DNA from 3 places in the Arthrobacter sp. TmtSoilC51 genome. Region 1 is predicted to be linked to each of the others. Evidence: riboswitches for the same ligand, from Rfam matches in the RefSeq annotation. Region 1 holds a riboswitch; each other region holds the start of a gene.
The links. Region 1 has a riboswitch for S-adenosylmethionine ahead of ACZ5G6_RS15865 (aminotransferase class V-fold PLP-dependent enzyme). Riboswitches for the same ligand answer to the same signal wherever they lie in the genome.

Region 1 (3,262 bases):
ACAGAAGTGTCCAGTTGGTTCCATACGAGGCCAAGAACTCCGTGGGGGCGAAGGATTCGGGCGATTTCCGTGCTGGCCTTGAGCGGGTCACACCAGTGCCAGGCCTGGGCAACGCTGACGACGTCGAATGCTGAGTCCGTCAACCCTGTTGCCTCGGCCGTTCCCTCCAACGCCTTGACGTCAGGATAGGACTTTTGCAGTTGCTCCAGCATGTCCAAGGAAGGATCGACGGCGGCCACCTCAAGTCCGCGTTCCACCAAGAGGGCAGTGAATTTTCCCGTTCCCGCTCCGAGATCCGCGGCGGACTTCGCTCCCAGAGGAAGAAGCCAGTCCACTGAATCTGCGGGATAGCCGGGCCGAACGCGATCGTAGTGTTCCCCGCCGTCCTGAAAGCTCAGGCCCAGCTGGCGGCGGCGGGTGGCATGCAGCTTGGGTCCACCGGGGCTACCCGTGCCTCCGGAAAGACCTCGGGAATGCATGGCCACGCAACAACTCCTTTACCGCAAACGCCTGGGATACCGTACGAATTTACCGTAAGGACCATGCTGACGCTCCCGGCTCAGGCCGCTTAGTCAATAGTGCAGGGCGCGGCACCTGCGGTGCCTGGCGTATTCGGTGCCCATTCCGGGTAGCTGCGGTGGTCATTGGCCGGTACCCAGCGGCCCTCGTCCACCACGTAGTCCCAGCCGAGCCCGGTGCGCTTGAGTTCCTCGATACCCGCCAGCAGCCGTGTGGCATCCTCCAAGCGGGAGCCCACGCCGAAGCTGGCCCGCAGCGAGCCCGAAGGGAGCCCGAGCCGCTTGAGCAGGGGGTGCGCGCAGAAGCGGCCGTCACGAAGCCCTACACCGTGTTCTGCGGCGAGGTAAGCCGCGACCAATCCGGCGTCGAATCCTTCCACCGAGAAGTTGACCACGCCGATGGTGTCCTCTGAGTCGCTGAAGATCCGGTGGACGGTAACGCCGTCGATTGCCTCAAGTCCCTGTACCAGGTACGAGCGGATGGCCGCTTCATGAGCATGCCAGGCCTCTTGGTCCAGCGCGGCGAGCACCTGCGTAGCGCGGGCCAATGTTGCCGCGCCCAGGACGTTGGGGGAGCCGCCCTCGTGACGTGCGGGACCGGAAGCCCAACTGACCGAGTCGAGGCGGGCTTCACGAACAGCGCCGCCGCCGGCAAGGTGGGGAGTGCCGGCGTCAAGCCAGTCAGGGCGCCCTACAACAACGCCGGCGCCGAACGGAGCGTAGAGCTTATGCCCGGAGAATACGATGTAGTCGACGTCTGATTCGGTGATGTTGATGCGGCGGTGCGGGGCAAGCTGGGCTGCGTCCACCACAATCCGTGCACCGTATTCGTGCGCCAGGGCGGCGAGTTCGGCGATCGGCAGGATTTCGCCCGTCACGTTCGAAGCCCCGGTAACTGCCAGCAAGGACACGCCGCCTTGACTGAGTTCCTCGCGGAGCTTTGCCACGGTAGCGGTCAGTGTAGAACCAGCTACGACGCTGCGGTGCGGAACGCCCTGCCAAGGCAGGAGGTTGGCATGGTGCTCGATGTCCAGGTAGAGGACCTCGCCGGTCGGCTTTCCGTCGAGTTGCGGAAGGCAGCCTGCCAACAGGTTGAGTGAATCCGTGGTGTTCCGGGTGAAGATGACGGAATCGTCGGGGCGGCCGCCAACGAACTCACGCACGATGTCGCGGGAGTTCTCGTAGACGGACGTGCTGATCTGGGAAGCGTAGCCCGCACCGCGGTGGACACTCGCGTAGTAGGGGAGGATCTCATTGAGATACGCAGAAACGATGGTCAGGGCCGGAGCCGACGCTCCGTAATCGAGGTTGGCGTAGCGGACGTGGCCACCCTGGATCAGGGGAGCTTGCAGCTCCGCGCCCGTGACAGCGGCCAGGGGCCTGCCTGCAGCGGCTTCCTGCGCTGCTCCGACCGCAAAGGACGGCAGGACGGTGGAGTTGAACGTAGCAGTGCTCATGGGACCTCACTCAAGAAGGACCCCCACAGGGGATCCGCGCTTGCCGTATCCCTTCCGGACCGGCCAGGTCGTCACCCGGGGCACCCCACCGCGAATGGAGGGTTGCCGGCCAGCAAACCGGGGTTTAGCGCTGGCACTCGTGACCTGTAAAGAGGTTAGGGCAAGCCTCCGGCCTGTTCCAAAGTCGCTTCGCTTTGTTAAGCGGATTGTTACGAAGCGTGCCGAAACAGCCCTTTGGGCGAAGAAAAAACGGCGGATGCCCCGTAAAGGAGGCATCCGCCGTCGAAAATTCTATCCACAGCCAGATGTCTTGCTCGTATCGCTGGATCAGAGGAGGTCATCCAAGGCGGGGTTTAGCCGTTTGAGGACCTCTGAATGCAGGATGGAGTTGGTGGCCAAGGCGTTGCCCCCGAAGGGGCCATCCTCGCCTTCCAACGAGGTGAAACGGCCGCCGGCTTCCGTGACGATGGGTACAAGCGCGGCCATGTCGTAAAGGTTCAATTCCGGCTCGCAGGCGATATCCACGGCCCCCTCGGCCACCAAGCAATAGGACCAGAAGTCGCCGTAGGCACGCGTGCGCCAGATGTCTTCCGTCAGACCTAGGAATTCGTCGAGATTGCCGCGTTCCTTCCAACCGGAAAGGCTGGAATATGACATCGAAGCATCGGCCAGGCGCGAAACGTTGGACACCTTGAGCCGGGTGGCCGAGGCCAGGGAGCGCCCCATATAGGCGCCCATGTCCTTTGCCGCCCACCAACGTTTGCCGAGTGCGGGAGCACTGACAACTCCAACCACCGGCTCGCCTTCGTCCACGAGTGCGATCAGGGTGGCCCACACTGGAACGCCACGCACGAAGTTCTTGGTGCCGTCGATGGGGTCGATGATCCAGCGCCGGGAGCCGTGGCCGCTGCTGCCGAACTCCTCGCCGAGGACAGCGTCCCGGGGGCGCGAGCGCGACAGCTGGCCCCGGATTGCTTCTTCCGCAGCCTTGTCGGCATCAGTAACGGGAGTGAGGTCAGGCTTGGTCTCGACCCGCAGATCCAGTGCCTTGAAGCGGTCCATGGTTTGGGCGTCCACGGAATCCGCCAGCACGTGGGCCAGTCGCAGATCATCGTTGTAGCTGGATACGGGTTGGGTCATGCCACCAAACTATCGTGAAACTTTCCCTGCAGTTGGATCCGTGTTCCACCAATGTTTAGTTGACGGTACCCAGTTCCTTGGTTTCCTTCGCTTCCAAACGCGGGTCTGCGCCCAGCAGCCGCCGGAGCGAAGACAACCGTGCCACTC
Region 2 (3,262 bases), 1.1 Mb from region 1:
AGCAAGGGGTACTTGACCCAGCTGATGGCAGGTTGCTGCTCAAGCCATTCCGCGATTTTCAAAGCGGAGGCCGAGCTGTGGTTCACGCGCAAGCCGATGGTCTCCAGGCCCTTGGTCAACACCCAGGCGTTGAACGCGGAGAGTGAAGGTCCGGTGTGGCGCATCAACTGCTTGACCGGGCCATCGATGAATTCCTTGGTGCCCATGATTGCGCCGCCGAGGACACGTCCCTGGCCATCGATGTGCTTGGTGCCGGAATACACGATGACGTCTGCGCCCAAGTCACCGCAGCGCTGCAGCAGGGGAGTGGCAAAGACATTGTCGACGACGACAGTCGCCCCTGCGGCATGCGCCAGCTCGCTGACGGCGGCAATGTCCACGATTTCCTGCATGGGGTTCGAGGGCGATTCGAAGAAGACGGCGGTGGTCGGTTCGGAGAGGGCGGCACGCCACTGCTCGAGGTCCGGACCGTCGACGAACACTGTTTCAACGCCCCAGCGCGGCAGGATCTCGTTGAGGATGACGAAGCACGAGCCGAACAGGGAGCGGGCGGCAACCACGCGGTCACCGGCAGCCAACAGGGCACCCAAAGCGGTGAAGACCGCGGACATGCCGGACGCCGTCGCAAAGCATGCCTCGGTGCCTTCGAGCAGGCGCAGCCGCTCCTGGAAGGTGGCCACGGACGGGTTGCCGTAGCGCGAGTAGACGAAGCGTTCGTCCTCGCCGGTGAAGGCGCGTTCGGCGGCGGCAGCGGATTCGTAGACGAAGCCGGAGTTCAGGAAAACGGGTTCCGACGTTTCCTGGAAGTTGGTACGGTCAAGGCCGCCGCGTACTGCCTGTGTGTCAGGGCTCCAACTGGCGGCATCAGGATTGAAAGTCACTTAGTCGGTCCCCAGGTTGGTCGGCAGGCCACGGTTCTTCCAGCCGTTGATGGTGCGTTCCCCGTAGCGGTCCGGGTCGCCTTCGAAGCCTTCGAGCACGTTGTAGGCGGTAAAGCCAGCCTGCGTCGCGGCGATGGCCGCGGAGATGGATCGCTGGCCTGAGCGGCAGATGAAAACGAGTTCCACGCCCTCGCCCTCGGGCGCCTGCTGCTGCAGTTCCTCAAGGAAGCGGGAGTTGGGGATGCCGCCGGCGAGGTTCCACTGGATGAACAGGGGATCGTTCTCCGTGGCCTTGGTGTCCGGGATCCCGATGTGGGCCCACTCGCCCTCGGTGCGGACGTCCACCAGGATGGCGCCTTCTTCCAGCTTTGCCCACGCGTCCTGCGGGGTCAGGTCACCTGCGTAACTCATGCGTGTCCCTCGAATGCTTCGTCGTCTTCGTAGTTCTCCAACTGGTCAACGGCATTCGCAACAGCGGCGTCTGCGCTGGCGATGGCAGTGGGCAGGACGACGGCCTGCGCCACGATGATATCCGTGCCATTGAAGGCGGCGGCCGGGCTGCCGTGGAGCACGTAGCCTTCGGCGAGGGCCGCGGTGATCCGCTCGCAGAATTCACGGGTATCCGGACCTGTGATCAGGCGGTAGGAGAGTTTTTCTTCAGTGGGTTCAGGCATTGGCTGGTGCTCCTCAGTCACGCTTGCAGTTCGAAGTGTCGATACGCCGAGTAGTCACCTGAGGCACCCCGCCGGAGAGAGGGTTGCCGACCAGCAAGTCAGGGCTTGGCGCTGGTGCTCATTACTCAAGAAAAACGTAACATCCCGCGGCTGCAGCCCGCACTTGCAAGCGGTTGCGCAGCCGTCATGTTGCGTAACCGGCTGGTGCTGGGGTACCAGCCCAAATGTGACGTCCCGGGAGCATAATTGACGCAGGACGACCCCCTGTAACTTCGCATGAAATCAGGTCGCGGTGAACGGACAAGACAGTTCTACACTCAAGCCCATGCTGCATTTTGGATGGTTCGTGGGGCACGGTTTCGGCGTCCAGGGCTGGGGCACTCCCGGATATAGCCTGGGCTACGACTGGAAGAAGCCGGCCCTGTATCAAGAGGCCGTCCGGGCCTTCGAACAATCCGGGCTTGACCTGTTCATCATCGAGGATTCCCTCACTGTTCCGGACACCTATGGCGGCACTGCCGAGGTTTCACTGGCGCATGCCTCCTTTGCGCCCAAGCATGATCCCTTGGCGCTGGTCCCGTACCTTCTTTCGGCAACCAAGCACCTGGGGATCGTGCCCACGGTCAGTGCATCGTTCTATCCTCCCTTCACGGCGGCCCGCCTCCTGGCTACGCTCCAGCATTTCTCCGAGGGGCAGCTGGGCTGGAACGTTGTTACCTCCGGCAGCGACCTTGCGGCGCAGAATTATGGGCTGGACCAGCAGATCGAGCACGACCTGCGATATGAGAAGGCGGAGGAATTCGTCGACGTCGTCCGGCGGCTCTGGCGGAGCTGGGAACCTGGCGCTGTGCTTGAGGACGTTGAGGCCGGCGTGTTCGCGGACCACACCAAAGTGCACCCCATCAACCATCAAGGTGACTTCTTCAAGGTCCGGGGCCCGTTGAATACCGCGCCCTTGCCGGAGGAGCCCGTGCTGGTGCAGGCCGGTGCTTCGCCACGCGGCAAAGCCTTCGCGGGTGGGCACGCGGATGTGGCGATCGCCTTGGCGCGGGGCGTTGACGGCATGAAGGCCTACCGGGATTCCATCCGTGCCGAGGCCGCCAAAGCTGGCAGGAACCCCGATGACGTCAAGGTACTTTTCGTGCTGAAGCCCACCATAGTCGGCTCATCAGCCGAGGCCGAGGAGTTGCGGGCGCAGCGCCGGGAGCTCACCCAGCGTGACATCGACAGCCAGCTCAACTCGATCTCCTACCTCTCGGTGATCGATTTCAAGCAATTCGACCTCGATGCGCCGTTGCCTGAACTGAGTACCAACAGCAACCAAGGCACGTTGGAACACTTCGCGAAGGCAGCGCCCCCGGGGTCTACCCTGCGCCAGATCCTGCAAGCACGCAGCGGTGGTGCCGGCGATTCGATCATCGGCACGGTTGGTGAAATCGCGGATTACCTTGAGGAGACCGGCGAGGCCGTGGGTGGCGACGGCTTCCTCTTCTCCGGCTTTGTGGACCCCGTGACCGTCCATGGCGTGTTGGACAAGCTCACTCCCGAACTGCGCCGCCGCGGCCTGTTGAGGAAGAGTTACGGCAACGGCGGCTTCCGCCAAAACCTCCTGGACTTCTGACGATGTCCTCCGAGCCCAGGGCCCTGCTGATTGGGACGTCGCCTGTGGACGCCCGAAGCGTTGCCCTGGCCGCGCTGGATCCGGCG
Region 3 (3,262 bases), 2.3 Mb from region 1:
CTGCGTGGGCAGTGTGGCGCTTAGCAACTCCCGTTGCGACCGGACTGAAACGTACTCGCCGGCACCCATGGAAAGGGCGCCGGCCAGCAATCCCGCCACGCCGCTCATGAGTACAACCGGGCTTGGAACGCCCGTTGCGGCCATACCCATGACCAGTGAAAGGTTGCTCACCAGGCCATCGTTGGCACCAAAAACAGCGGCACGGAAGGTACCGGAGAGCCTGTTGCGGCCACGGGTGGCAAGGCCCCGGACAACTTCTTCGTGGATTTGCTCGTCGGCAACCATGGCCGGAGTCGCAGCGGGTTCGGCCCCGTAAGGAGAGCGGCCTTCGGCGCGCTGCGCCAACGCGAGCACGAATACGGAGCCGAAGTGCCGGGCCAGGAAGCCCAGTATCTGGCTGCGGGTGGAAGCTCCCTTCGGCATTCCGGCGTGTTCTCCGAGGAGCTTGAGCCAGTGTGCCTCGTGTCTTCCCTCTGCCTCGGCCAAGGCGAGCAGGATCTGGCGTTCTTCGCCGTCGCGACGCTGGGCGAGCTCCCGGTAGACAGCGGCTTCGGCACGCTCGTCAGCCAGGTATTGACGCCACCGCCTGATGTCCGAGGACGTGGGCCGGCCTGATTGGGGTGGTGTTCCGGATCCGGGGGCGGGGTCCGGAGCGGGGCTCGACGGACCGTGGGATTCCTGGTGCTTTTGCACTTTCTCTCCTGTGCTGGGTGGGGTAGTAGCGGCCCCATTGCACGCCCACTGTACCGCTTATTGGCGCGGATTTTTGGCCGGTATTCCTTAGTTGGAATGTTCGGCGTGCCTTAATTTCCGGGGTGGAAACACTCTGCTTCGAGCCCTCCTTGGTCCCGTGCCGGCCCTTGCCTTGACCGCCTGCGGGCACAGTGCTCAGATGGATAGACAGGGGCGGGGGCCCTCCCCGCACTCGGTCAGCGGGCTGCCTGCCAGCCCACCAGACGGAGGTTGCAGCATGGATACCACCGAACCGCACGCCAACCACCCGGTACGGGAGACCATCGAGTCGGACCCCGCTTATGACTACAGCGACGACCAGGAAGTCGACGAACCCTGGGTGGAGGAAATCGACGTCCCGGAAGACGACGAGCGCGTTGTCCCCCTTGACGAAACCGAAGAGTTCCGCGGGGAAGAAGACGAAGAACCCTAGGCAGGGCCTTCTTCACCAAACGTGAAATGACGCTCGAGCCCTGCTGAACACCCGAGCGCTGCAACAGTCACGGTCAGCGTCCTGGACGATTCGCACCAACGCGAAGGGCGCACGGCCTGGGCCAGCGCCTGCGCAATCAAGCGCGGCTCGGGGTGTCGGAACCGGTGCAGCCCGCCGTTCAGTACCAGCGTCACCGTCCCCAGGACAAGATCGACGCCGGGAATCACCCGCACGGTCCGCGCTTTGGTTTCGGTGGGGATGCCCTGGATGGGGGCGGTAACGCCTTGGCTTGGGGTGGTAACGCCTTGGTACGGCAAGGACTGCTCCTTTGGGGGAGTGCTCTTGCCCGCTCGGTTGTCTCTGGTCCGGGGCGGGCCGCTTCCTCATCCGAACCACCCTTGAACATGGGGTTGGTGTGTGGCCAGTCGGAGCTTGGCGCCACCTCTCTTGAAGCATGCACCACTGTACTGGAGGAGTGCCGACTGGAGAAGTAGCGTCCTTGGTTACCCCCCTTGTTACGGGGCCTGCTTGTTGTGCGGCCTGCTCTGCGCCTTTTGTGGCCTGGATAGCGCGCATAGTGGGCCTCGCAACGGGTCCCCCGACAGCACAACGGTCCCCGGACAGAGCAACGGCGGCGCTGCCCCGAAAAGGGGCGGCGCCGCCGTCGAACATTGCTCAGTTCAGTTCGTGCCTGATGCCTGATGCCTGATGTCTGGTGCCTGAAGCCTGGTGCCTTGTGGCCCTGGGCCGCTAGCTGGCGGTGTGGCTGCTGACCGGGTGGGCTTCCAGGGGCAATTCCTCCGAGACGGCACCGGCCACCCGCTTGTCCCAAGCAGCCCGGACTTCTGGTGCAGTGGGAGGCGTGCGGAGTGAAATCACGACGTATGCCACGAACGAGGCCGCCAGGCCGTAGTAGATAGGTTCGTTGGCGTAGACGCCATCCGCGCTCGGAATGGCTCCAATGGCGAACAGAATCAGCAAGGTCAGGGTCAGGACCGAGCCCACTGCCATGGACCATGCAGCAGCGATACCGGTTCCGCGCTTCCACACGAGGCCTCCGAGAATCGCGACAAGGAGGCCGCCCACGAGGATGTCGTAGGCAATGGTGAGGGCAACAACTACGTCCTGCGCAGCCATGGAGATCAGGACGGCAACGATGCCCAGGCCAAGGACCCAGTAACGGTTGGCCTTGACGTCGTGCTCGGGGTTTTCCGTGTCGTCCGTGTTGATGGTCTTGCCGAACCAGCTGGCCACGAAGGGAACAACATCTGCGCGTGCCACCGTGGCGGCGGCAATAAGGGCACCGGAAGCGGTGGACATCATGGCTGCAACAGCGGCCGCCATGACAAGGCCGCCGATGCCGATGGGCAGGATGTGGGTTGCCACCTCGGCGTAGACCACGTCCTTGCCAAGGTTGGCGACATCGATGTTGGGCAGTGCTACCCGGGCGGCAAGGCCGATCAGGGCGCCGGCCACGCCGTACAGGATGCAGTAAACGCCGGCCGTTGCTCCGCCCCAGCGTGCGACCTTGGCAGTCTTGGCGGTGAAGACGCGCTGCCAGATGTCCTGGCCGATCAGAAGTCCCAGTGTGTACACAACGAAGTACGTGATGATGGTCTGGACGCCGATTCCGTCGATCTGGAAGAAGCTCGCATCGACGCGCTCACGGATGCCGTCGATTCCTCCGGCTGCGTTCATGACGAACGGAAGCATCAGGAAGAAGATGCCCACGGTCTTGATGATGAACTGGACCTGGTCGGCCAGGGTGATGGACCACATGCCACCGATGGTCGAGTAGACAAGCACGATTGCACCGCCGACGGCGATCGCCATCCAGCGTTCCCAGTCGAAGAGGACGACGAAGATGGTTGCGTATGCACCGGTGGACGTGGCGCACAGCATGAGGGTGTAAGCCAGCATCACAATTCCGGATGTCTGTGTGGCCTTGCTGCCGTAGCGAAGGCTCAACATTTGCGAGACCGTGTAGATCTTCAGGCGCTGGATGGTGCCGGCGAAAAGCAGGCTCAGGAGGAGGACGCCGGCGCCGATCGCGACTACGAGCCACATGCCTGAAATGCCGAACTTGTAGCCCAGGCC

Region 2: another riboswitch for S-adenosylmethionine. It lies ahead of ACZ5G6_RS20845 (DUF1737 domain-containing protein); the one in region 1 lies ahead of ACZ5G6_RS15865 (aminotransferase class V-fold PLP-dependent enzyme).
Region 3: another riboswitch for S-adenosylmethionine. It lies ahead of ACZ5G6_RS05380 (hypothetical protein); the one in region 1 lies ahead of ACZ5G6_RS15865 (aminotransferase class V-fold PLP-dependent enzyme).

The regions. Positions count from the first base shown of each region.
Region 1 is NZ_AP035877.1:3,472,559-3,475,820, reverse strand. Features, by position in the region: gene ACZ5G6_RS15870 (class I SAM-dependent methyltransferase) at 1-479, opposite strand, end outside; gene ACZ5G6_RS15865 (aminotransferase class V-fold PLP-dependent enzyme) at 569-1,975, opposite strand; SAM riboswitch class IV at 2,007-2,120, opposite strand; gene hisN (histidinol-phosphatase) at 2,303-3,115, opposite strand; gene rsgA (ribosome small subunit-dependent GTPase A) at 3,171-3,262, opposite strand, start outside.
Region 2 is NZ_AP035877.1:4,564,475-4,567,736, reverse strand. Features, by position in the region: gene ACZ5G6_RS20855 (O-succinylhomoserine sulfhydrylase) at 1-881, opposite strand, end outside; gene ACZ5G6_RS20850 (rhodanese-like domain-containing protein) at 882-1,292, opposite strand; gene ACZ5G6_RS20845 (DUF1737 domain-containing protein) at 1,289-1,555, opposite strand; SAM riboswitch class IV at 1,570-1,681, opposite strand; gene ACZ5G6_RS20840 (NtaA/DmoA family FMN-dependent monooxygenase) at 1,848-3,176, shown strand; gene ACZ5G6_RS20835 (aromatic amino acid ammonia-lyase) at 3,179-3,262, shown strand, end outside.
Region 3 is NZ_AP035877.1:1,136,670-1,139,931, forward strand. Features, by position in the region: gene ACZ5G6_RS05370 (VIT1/CCC1 transporter family protein) at 1-693, opposite strand, end outside; gene ACZ5G6_RS05375 (hypothetical protein) at 971-1,165, shown strand; gene ACZ5G6_RS05380 (hypothetical protein) at 1,162-1,482, opposite strand; SAM riboswitch class IV at 1,499-1,618, opposite strand; gene ACZ5G6_RS05385 (sodium:solute symporter family protein) at 1,916-3,262, opposite strand, start outside.